DNA from 2 places in the Tenacibaculum sp. DPLXC6 genome. Region 1 is predicted to be linked to the other one. Evidence: riboswitches for the same ligand, from Rfam matches in the RefSeq annotation. Region 1 holds a riboswitch; the other holds the start of a gene.
The links. Region 1 has a riboswitch for cobalamin ahead of metE (5-methyltetrahydropteroyltriglutamate--homocysteine S-methyltransferase). Riboswitches for the same ligand answer to the same signal wherever they lie in the genome.

Region 1 (4,882 bases):
CAATCCAGAGGAAAGAAAAAAGTGTTTAACTTTTGTAATTGCAGGAGCTGGACCTACTGGAGTTGAACTTTCAGGAATTTTGTCTGAAATAAAAACTTCTATCATCATAAAAGATTACCCCGAACTAGACAAAAATGACTTTGGAGAAATACATCTTATTGATGGCCAAAATTCTGTTTTAGCTCCAATGTCTAAAAAAGCACAAGAATACACTTCTAAAAAATTAAGTGAATTAGGTGTTAAGCTAACAATGAATACAATGGTTAATGACTTTGATGGCGAAACCGTGTATTTATCAAACGGAGAAGAAATACATACTAAAAACCTTATATGGGCAGCTGGTGTATCTGCAAAAACATTTGATGGCTTTTCAGAAGAAAGCTTTGGTCCTGGTAGAAGACTAAAAACAAATCAGTTTAACCTTGTACACTCATATGATAACATCTATGCTTTAGGTGACTGCGCCTTAATCTTAGGTGATAAAAACTATCCTAACGGACACCCACAATTAGCGCAACCAGCATTACAGCAGGCAAAGAACTTAGCTAAAAACCTTAAAAGGAAAGATGATAACTGGAAAACTTTCCAGTACAACGACAAAGGATCTTTAGCTATCATTGGACGAAATAAGGCTGTACTTGACTTCCCTGGTCAAAAACAATCCTTAAAAGGTTTTGTTGCTTGGCTAATTTGGATTTTTGTACATATCATGGGGCTTGTAAATTTTAAAAACAAAGTAAGAACTCTATACAACTGGTTAGGCTACTACATATACAAAGACCAATATTTTAGAATGATTATTAAACCTACTCAAAGAGATACTAAATAAAGTACGCATGAAAAATTTAAGTATTATCACACTACTAATTTTTACAATTATTACTGTTAGTTGTAATTCAGAAAAATCGAAAACAGATAACAAAGCTGAAAAAGTTGAACAAGTTCTATCTCCAAATGATACACTAACTAAGCACCTAAAACCATTTAATCCTGATCTACCAACTATTGGACTTTTAATGTTTAACGGAGTTTTACAAGGAGAAGTTATAGCAACGTCTGATGTTTTTGGTAAAGTAGACAAAAAAGGCAAACAACTTTTTAATGTAGTTACTATAGCTGAAACAGCTAAACCAATTACTACTGAAGAAGGAATGCATTTTGTTCCTGACTATACTTTTGATAATTGCCCTAAACTAGCAGCTTTATTTGTACCAAGTGCTTACGACATGTACGCACAAGTACACAACAATAAAGTTGTAGATTTTATAAAAACAAAAAATCAAGAGACCCAATACACTGTTAGTAATTGTGCTGGTGCTAATTTAATTGGTAAATCTGGCATAGCTGATGGTCATAAAATTGTAACATGGATTGGTGGTGGTGAGCAACTACAAAAAGATTACCCTAATTTAAAAGTTCAAAACGACAGTTTGGTAACTTTTATTAAAGATGGTAAATTTTTATCTTCAAACGGAAATTTAGCAAGTTATATTTCAGCTTTAGAACTACTCGAAATTATGACAAATACTGAACATAGAAAATTTATTGAAAGCTACTTATATCTGGATCAACTTAAAAACTGGGAAAAATAACAAAATTTAAAATCTTGTTAAAACTCAAGAAGCATCAGTATACTGATGCTTTTTTTATTACCAGTTCTAAAAAAATAATACATACATTTACCCCGATAAGTTCTTTACATACTTCATCAACCGGAAAGGTTTTACTTAGCTGTAGATTAATAGGGAATCGTGTGCAAATCACGAACTGTCGCGCAACTGTAAGTAACACACCAAAGGTTTTTATCCTAGAGTATCCACTGCCAAAAGCGGGAAGGATGATAAAAACTGTTATAAGTCAGGAGACCTGCCTATTCGGATATTGACAATGCTTTCGCGATTTGAAGCTTTTGGGTCATACCAATGATATATTTTAACGCACACTTTCTTCTATGAAATGCTGTGCTTTTTGGTATGTCATTATTTTTCCTCAAACATCACATCGTTTTTTAGCATTGCGAAGCATCTAAAAGAGCTTTTAAAATTAATGTTTAATTATAAAAGTTAAAAAGAAATGCAAACGCACATTCTTGGCTATCCGCGTATAGGTAGCAACAGAGAACTCAAAAAAGCCTGCGAGCAATATTGGTCGGGCAAAACTAGTTTACAGGAACTTCTTGAAACAGGAAAAAACATCTGTCAACAAAACTGGAAAACACAACAAGAAGCAGGAATAGACCTTATTCCTTGTAATGATTTTTCTTATTACGATCAAGTGTTAGATATGACACTTACTGTTGGCGCAATTCCTAAACGTTACAATGAAGTAGCTTTAAAAACTTCAAACCCGGAATTGGATCTTTATTTTGCCATGGCAAGAGGATATCAAAAAGATGATCTTGATATCACTGCTATGGAAATGACTAAATGGTTTGACACAAACTACCATTACATCGTTCCAGAGTTTTATAAAAATCAGGAATTTAAACTATTTTCTAACAAAATTATTAATGAGTTTGCTGGAGCCAAACAAGCAGGTGTTAATGCTAAACCTGTAATTATTGGTTTAGTTAGTTACCTCCTTTTAGGTAAAGAAAAAGAGGACGGTTTTGATAAATTAGATTTAGCCTCAAAACTACTTCCTGTATATATTGAAATTTTACAAGAGCTTCAAGTACAAGGTGCTGAATGGATTCAATTTGACGAACCTTTTTTAGCATTAGATTTAAACGAAAAAGCCAAAGAAACATATCAATTTGTCTATAATGAGATTAGGAAAAAGTTTCCTAATCTAAAGTTTATAGTCACTACCTACTTTGAAGGTTTAAAAGATAATCTCTCATTAGCTAATACACTTCCTATAGACGCTTTACACATCGATTTAGTTCGTTGTGAAGAACAATTAGATGATGTATTGAACACAATTACTGAAAACAAAACTTTATCATTAGGTATTGTAGATGGTAGAAATATTTGGAAAAATGATTTTGAAAAGTCCTTGCAACTCATTCAAAAAACTACAGATAAATTAGGTTCTGACAGAGTTTTTATAGCTCCTTCTTGTTCCTTATTACATTCTCCATGTGATTTAGATTTAGAGACATCTTTAGACAGCCAAATTAAACAATGGCTTGCTTTCGCTAAACAAAAACTCACAGAGGTAAGTTTGTTAAAAAAGTTATCTGAAAGTACGAATGATGAAACTGTTTTAACTGCTTTTGAAGAAAACAAAAAAGCTATAGCTAGTAGAAAGTCTTCTACATTAATTCACCACAATGATGTAAAACAGCGTGTTAATGCCGTTACTAAATTAGATTCTCAAAGAAAAAATGACTTTTCGGTTCGTAAAGAAGCACAAGAAAAAGTATTAAACTTACCTTTATTTCCTACCACAACTATTGGTTCATTCCCTCAAACCAAAGAGGTTAGAAGCTGGAGGGCTCAGTATAAAAAGGGAAATTTAAGTAGTGAGGAATATAGATATTTACTTAAAAAGGAAACTCAAAAAACCATTCAATGGCAAGAAAAAATAGATCTTGATGTATTAGTTCATGGTGAATATGAACGAAATGACATGGTAGAGTATTTTGGAGAACAGCTTGCTGGGGTTACTTTCACTAAAAAAGGTTGGGTTCAAAGTTATGGTAGTCGTTGTGTAAAACCTCCTATTATTTATGGCGATGTATACAGACCTCATCCAATGACTGTTTATTGGTCGCAATATGCTCAATCTTTAACTGACAAATGGGTTAAAGGTATGTTAACTGGCCCAGTTACTATTTTACAATGGTCGTTTGTTCGTAATGATCAACCTCGCTCAGTTACTTGTAAACAAATTGCGTTAGCTATTCGCGATGAAGTTGCTGATCTTGAAAAAGCAGGTATCCGAATTATTCAAATTGATGAACCAGCTATAAGAGAAGGACTTCCTTTACGAAAATCAGGCTGGGAAAATTATTTAAGATGGGCTGTTGAAGCTTTTAAAATTTCATCTTGCGGTGTAGATGACGCTACGCAAATACATACTCATATGTGCTATTCTGAATTTAACGATATTATTCAGAACATTGCTGATATGGATGCTGATGTTATTACTATTGAATGTTCACGCTCTCAAATGGAGTTACTAAACGCCTTTGCTGATTTTAAATATCCAAATGAAATTGGTCCTGGTGTTTATGACATTCATTCTCCTAGAGTTCCTTCTACCAAAGAAATGGTTGAACTCTTACACAAAGCTCAAAAAGTTATTCCAGCTTCTCTACTTTGGGTAAATCCAGATTGCGGTCTTAAAACTAGGCATTGGGATGAAACTGAAAAAGCATTACTTGCTATGGTTTCAGCTGCAAAAGAAGCTTCATTAAACTACAATACTAACACCTTAGAAACTGTAAACTAATAACGGTTTAAAAAGTGCCTGAATACTATCATGTTCGGGCACTAATCATACTAAAGAAATAAAAAATGACCACTGAAGAAAAAATAACACAATCGGAAACACGAATTTTCAAAGCCGTATTTCCAAATACAACCAATCATTATGATACACTGTTCGGAGGAACTGCCATGCAATTAATGGATGAAGTTGCTTTTATTACTGCAACACGATTTTGCAGACAAAAAGTTGTAACCGTAAGTAGTGATAAAATTGATTTTAAAAAACCTATTCCTGCTGGAACTATTATTGAGTTAACAGGAAAAGTGAGTTATATTGGTAATAAAAGTTTAAAAGTTACCGTTAAAATTTTTACTGAACAGATGTACTCTCAACATAGAGAAAAAGCCATCGAAGGTGAGTTCACTTTTGTTGCGATTGATGAAAATAAAAACCCAATAGCAGTTATAAAAACAGATACAGAGGAACTACATTGTTCACAACAAGA
Region 2 (4,882 bases), 1.2 Mb from region 1:
GGCTTATGATATTAAATCATCAGCAGCTTTAAAAATTATGAATGATTTTGGCGGAATTTGGAAGTTAACTCAAGTTTTTTGGATTCTTCCTGAAGGGCTTAGAAATATTGTATACGATTATATTGCTAAAAATCGTTATAAATGGTTTGGTAAAAAAGAAACGTGCATGATTCCTTCTAAAGAAATACAAGAAAAGTTTTTATAAAAAGTAAGCTCACCAAGTTGGTGAGCTTATTCATAGCAATATTTCCCTGTTTATTGGGGGACAACTTAATTAAAATAAATTTTTGAAGCTCCTAAACCAACAGGTGAAGAGTAAACTTCTGATTTTGTATTTATATCATAAACTAAAAGCTTACTCAATTTTGTAAATTCATACTTTACAGTAAATAATTCATTTCCTTTTACATTCATACCATAAATAGAACCTACACTTATTCCATCATCAGCTAATTCAGTAGCAGTTTCACTAATACTATAAACTTTGTCTGTATCACCTTGGTAGTAGTAAAGTTTACCTTCTGATTGTGTTAAGTATGTTGCTCTTTTGTTTTCTGGAAACACCATTTCTTTTGTAACTTCATTAGTAGAAGTGTTTATAAAACTTATTGAAGAAGTCGTTGATGTTAATACTTCTGTATAATCATCATTATAAGTAAGAGGCTTTCCTTCTGATAAAACAATTAAGTTCCCTGAATTATCAAATACTATTTCATCAGGATTATCTTTTACTGTTACTGTTGAAACAGCATTATTATTGTTTAAATCTACTACAGAAACAATATTATTAGATGACCACCCTCCTTTATGCGAGATATATAACTTATTATTTCTACTTACAATTTGTTCCACACCATTAGCTAGTGAAATTGTATTCTCTTCAATAGTATTTGTTTCGATATCAATAATAGCCAGATAGTCATCGTTCTCATTTGCTCCATCCCCCCAATTCGTAACATATCCTTTACCATTAACAATAGTCATGTATCTAGGATTCCCTAGCCCTGTATTAATTTCTGTCTTTTTCTCAAAGGTAATTCTGTCAACCACTACAATAGTATTAACATCATTTAAAATGATATAAGCATCTGTATCTGTAAATGTGATAGATTGAATTAAACCTCCTAATTGTGCATTATTTTTACCTGTATAAATAAAATTAGTAGCAACAGTTGATAAAGAATTATCCACATAAGCTACGGAACCATCTTTGTTTCCGAAATTTCCTTCTGAACTGATTATTATACCATCATCGTATTTGTCTCTTATTACTTCAACTATTTTATCGTCACTAGAACAAGAAGTAAGAACTATACTTACTAAAAAAAGCTGTAAAAGTAGTTTTGTTATTTTCATTGGTTTAAAATTTATAATTTAAATTGATATTAAAATTTGTTCCAGGCATAGGACGTAAGTTTGAGAAATAATACACTTTATTAAATATATTATTTAGTGTAAATCCTAATGTTGGAAGTTTTGTTTGTTTTGTAGATAAATTAAAGACTACTCCTGCATTTTGAACATGTACTGGATCTAATGAATAAAAATCTAAGTTTGTTTCATTAGTATATACCTTACTTTGATGTAAACTTTGTATAAAAAAGTTAAACCTTTTATAATTATAATTTACATTAAAGTTTAAAAGATGCTCGGGTGCATAAGGAAGTGTTTTTTTAGTTTCTGTATTTTCTGCCAAGGTAAACGTATAGTTGGAAGAAAAATCAATAGTATGTTCTCCTATTTCCTTCTTATAACTTACAAAAGTTTCTACGCCTTTATTTATTACATCATTTACGTTTCTTGGTCTCCATAAATTACTACCTCCTGTTGGTAACCACAAAATTTTATCATTTATATAGATATAAAACAATGTAGATGTTATGTTTAAGCTTTTATTTTTAAAAGAAGCTCCTAATTCTCCTTGCTTAGAGCTTTCAGGTATTAAACCTAAGTTTCCTACAACAGGCCAATACATTTCATTATAAGTAGGAACTCTATAATTTGTTGAAAAATTGGCTAGAATGTTTAATTGATTAGTTAATCTATATTCTCCTCCTACAAATAAAGATATAGGTACATCAAAATCAGAGTTTATTTCTTTTCTTGCTTGTATCTTTGTTGCTAATTTTTCAATAGGCTGATATTTAACACTACCTACAAAGGCTACTGAATTTCTTGTTTTGGTATTAACATCTGTATTTTCACCATTAATATTTTCAAACATCGTTTTGTAGTTAAAAGATAAGATGTTTGATAGTTTATAGATTAAAGAATGATTAACTAATGTTGTTTTAGACTTTCCAAAACTATAATTTTCAGCATCTTTATTACTATAATATCGATATTCTTGAGTTAAGTAAGCTAAGTTTAGTTCTTGTTTAAACTGAGAAGAAAACGCATATTTCCACTGTAGTAAGTTTCTTTGATTAAAATCTTCATTTCGTTCACTTCCAGCAGACGGATTTGGTAATCCATCAGAAAACAAACGGTTTCCATAGTAAGCAGTCGAATAAAACGATAAAAAGTTTACAGGACTAAACTTATAACCTATGACAAAATTAACTCCGTAGTTTTTGTAATTACCATTTTCATTAGTTAGTAAGTTACCTTCGCTATCTTTATAACGTCCATCAATATATGTATAATCATTATCGGAATAATTAAATGTAGATGCTAATTTCACATTCCACTTATCTGTTCCAGATGAACTTTTAAAGAAATTAGACGTTGTATTGTAACTTCCATAAGAAGTAAACAATTGAAGTTTTTGATGCTCTTTAAACAGTACTTCATCTTTTAAGTGTACCGTTCCTCCTATAGCTCCTGAACCATATTCAGTACTATTTCCACCACTTTGCACAAGAATATTATCACTTATACTCGCAGAAAGTGCATTAAAGTCTGTTTGTCCACTTCCTACAGCATTTATAGGAATTCCATTCCATAGTACCAACGTATTTGAAGCCGATGTTCCTCTAAAACGAGCAGTACTCACCCCTCCATTACCATAATCTCTAAATGCTATTGGGCTATTATATCGTAAGAGGTTCGTTAAGTTGATAGGGTTTTTTGTTTGTTCTTTTATCCCAATCTTTAATTCTTTTGTAGCAATGCGTTTTTTTTCTACATTTCTCTTCCCGTTAACTATTACCTCTTTTAATTTGTTAATAGCTATTGTATCTTTTTGAGAAAAAAGATTAATCGTAAAAAACAGTATAAATATTATTGTTATTTCCTTCATTATACATTAAACTTTTATCCCGAAAGTTTTAATTAAATTATAATAATTGGCAGGTCTCCTGGCTTGCGTCTTGTAACATACCTTCCCATTAAAAAACAGTGGTTTGAGTAATTGTTACAAGCTTAATAGCTTACAGTTGCGGGAACAGCTTCGGTTTTGCACCGAATTCCCTTTTAATTTTCTTTAATAGACGATTAAAGAAAAACCAAAAATCACGGCAAATGTATAGTATTCTTATAAATTAGCAACCATCAAATCATGATATTTTGCGAATTTTGTTTTTAAGTTCTCTGGTAGTGTATAATAATCTGGATGAATCATTTTTGCCAAACATTCCACTCCTTCTACTAAAGTACCCGCAGAAGATTGTGTAAACATCGCGAAGTCAGCAATGTATACTTGTTTGTTTTTTACAGCTCTCAAAGACTTCCATTCTTCTCTTTCTTCTAAAAACTTCATGTCTTCTAGTGTTCTATCGATTCCATATCCACAAGGAGCAATAATTAACACCTCTGGATCATACTTTACAATTTTATCCCAAGAAATAACGATGCTATCTCCTGATGGATGTGACAATAAATCGATTCCACCAGCATATCCTATTTGATGGGGAATCCAATGTCCGCAGTTAAACAACGGATCAATCCACTCTAACAGCATTACACTTTTAGACTGTATTTTATGCTCACGTTGCACATCTACAATGTCGTAAATACGTTTTTTTAATCCCTTCACATACGCCTCTCCTACTTCTTCTTGCTTCATTGCTTTTGCAATGGTTAATGCATTATCAAAAACGTCTTCTAAAGAGTTTGGTGTTATAGAAATTAACTCGGGAACCTTAGGTAATTTATAAGCTGATTTTGCCACAGACTCCGTATCTATTTGGCAAACATCACACACATCTTGTGTAAAAACAATATCGGGTGCTATACTTTCTAAAACAGGTTCATCTACATAATACAAAGTTTTTCCTTCCGCCTTTGTTTTTGAAAAAATAGCTGTTATTTCTTTACTCGTTAGTACTTTTCCTTCCAACTTATATCTAACAGCTACTTCTTTTTCTTTTAAAGCCACTTCAGGACACTCAAAAGTAATTCCGTTTAAATAATCTTGTAACCCCATATCATAAATCATCTGAGTTACTGCTGGCATAAAAGAAGATACTGTCATAATTCGTAGTTTTGGTTCAGCAAAAATAAACAGTTCTCTATTTTAATTTGTTTTTTATTAAAAATCTTTCCAATCTTTGTGTCAAAATAAAATGCGATTTCATGATATATTATATCTCAGGAGGTGAACGCTCAGGTAAAAGTAGCTATGCTCAAAAGTTAGCAGAATCTTTATCTAAAACCCCTATTTACCTAGCAACTTCTCGTATTTGGGACGAAGATTTTAAACAACGAGTAGACAGGCATATTTCTGATAGAGATGAACGTTGGACCACTATTGAAGAAGAAAAATGGTTAAGTAAAGTAATTTCTGAAAAACAAACTGTGGTTATCGATTGTGTAACACTGTGGCTAACAAATTTCTTTGTAGACACAAAATATGATATTGAAAAAGCACTAGAAATCGCCAAAGAAGAAATAAACAAATTGGTTGAAATTGACGCCAATATTATCATCATTTCTAATGAAA

Region 2: another riboswitch for cobalamin. It lies ahead of VCM48_RS02820 (TonB-dependent receptor plug domain-containing protein); the one in region 1 lies ahead of metE (5-methyltetrahydropteroyltriglutamate--homocysteine S-methyltransferase).

The regions. Positions count from the first base shown of each region.
Region 1 covers NZ_CP141806.1:2,849,562-2,854,443, reverse strand. Annotated here, with positions in the region: gene VCM48_RS13015 (NAD(P)/FAD-dependent oxidoreductase) at 1-829, shown strand, start outside; gene VCM48_RS13010 (DJ-1/PfpI family protein) at 837-1,592, shown strand; cobalamin riboswitch at 1,702-1,888, shown strand; gene metE (5-methyltetrahydropteroyltriglutamate--homocysteine S-methyltransferase) at 2,074-4,398, shown strand; gene VCM48_RS13000 (acyl-CoA thioesterase) at 4,464-4,882, shown strand, end outside.
Region 2 covers NZ_CP141806.1:626,892-631,773, forward strand. Annotated here, with positions in the region: gene VCM48_RS02810 (thiol-disulfide oxidoreductase DCC family protein) at 1-205, shown strand, start outside; gene VCM48_RS02815 (YncE family protein) at 271-1,356, opposite strand; gene VCM48_RS02820 (TonB-dependent receptor plug domain-containing protein) at 1,361-3,241, opposite strand; cobalamin riboswitch at 3,273-3,466, opposite strand; gene VCM48_RS02825 (ABC transporter substrate-binding protein) at 3,476-4,414, opposite strand; gene VCM48_RS02830 (bifunctional adenosylcobinamide kinase/adenosylcobinamide-phosphate guanylyltransferase) at 4,516-4,882, shown strand, end outside.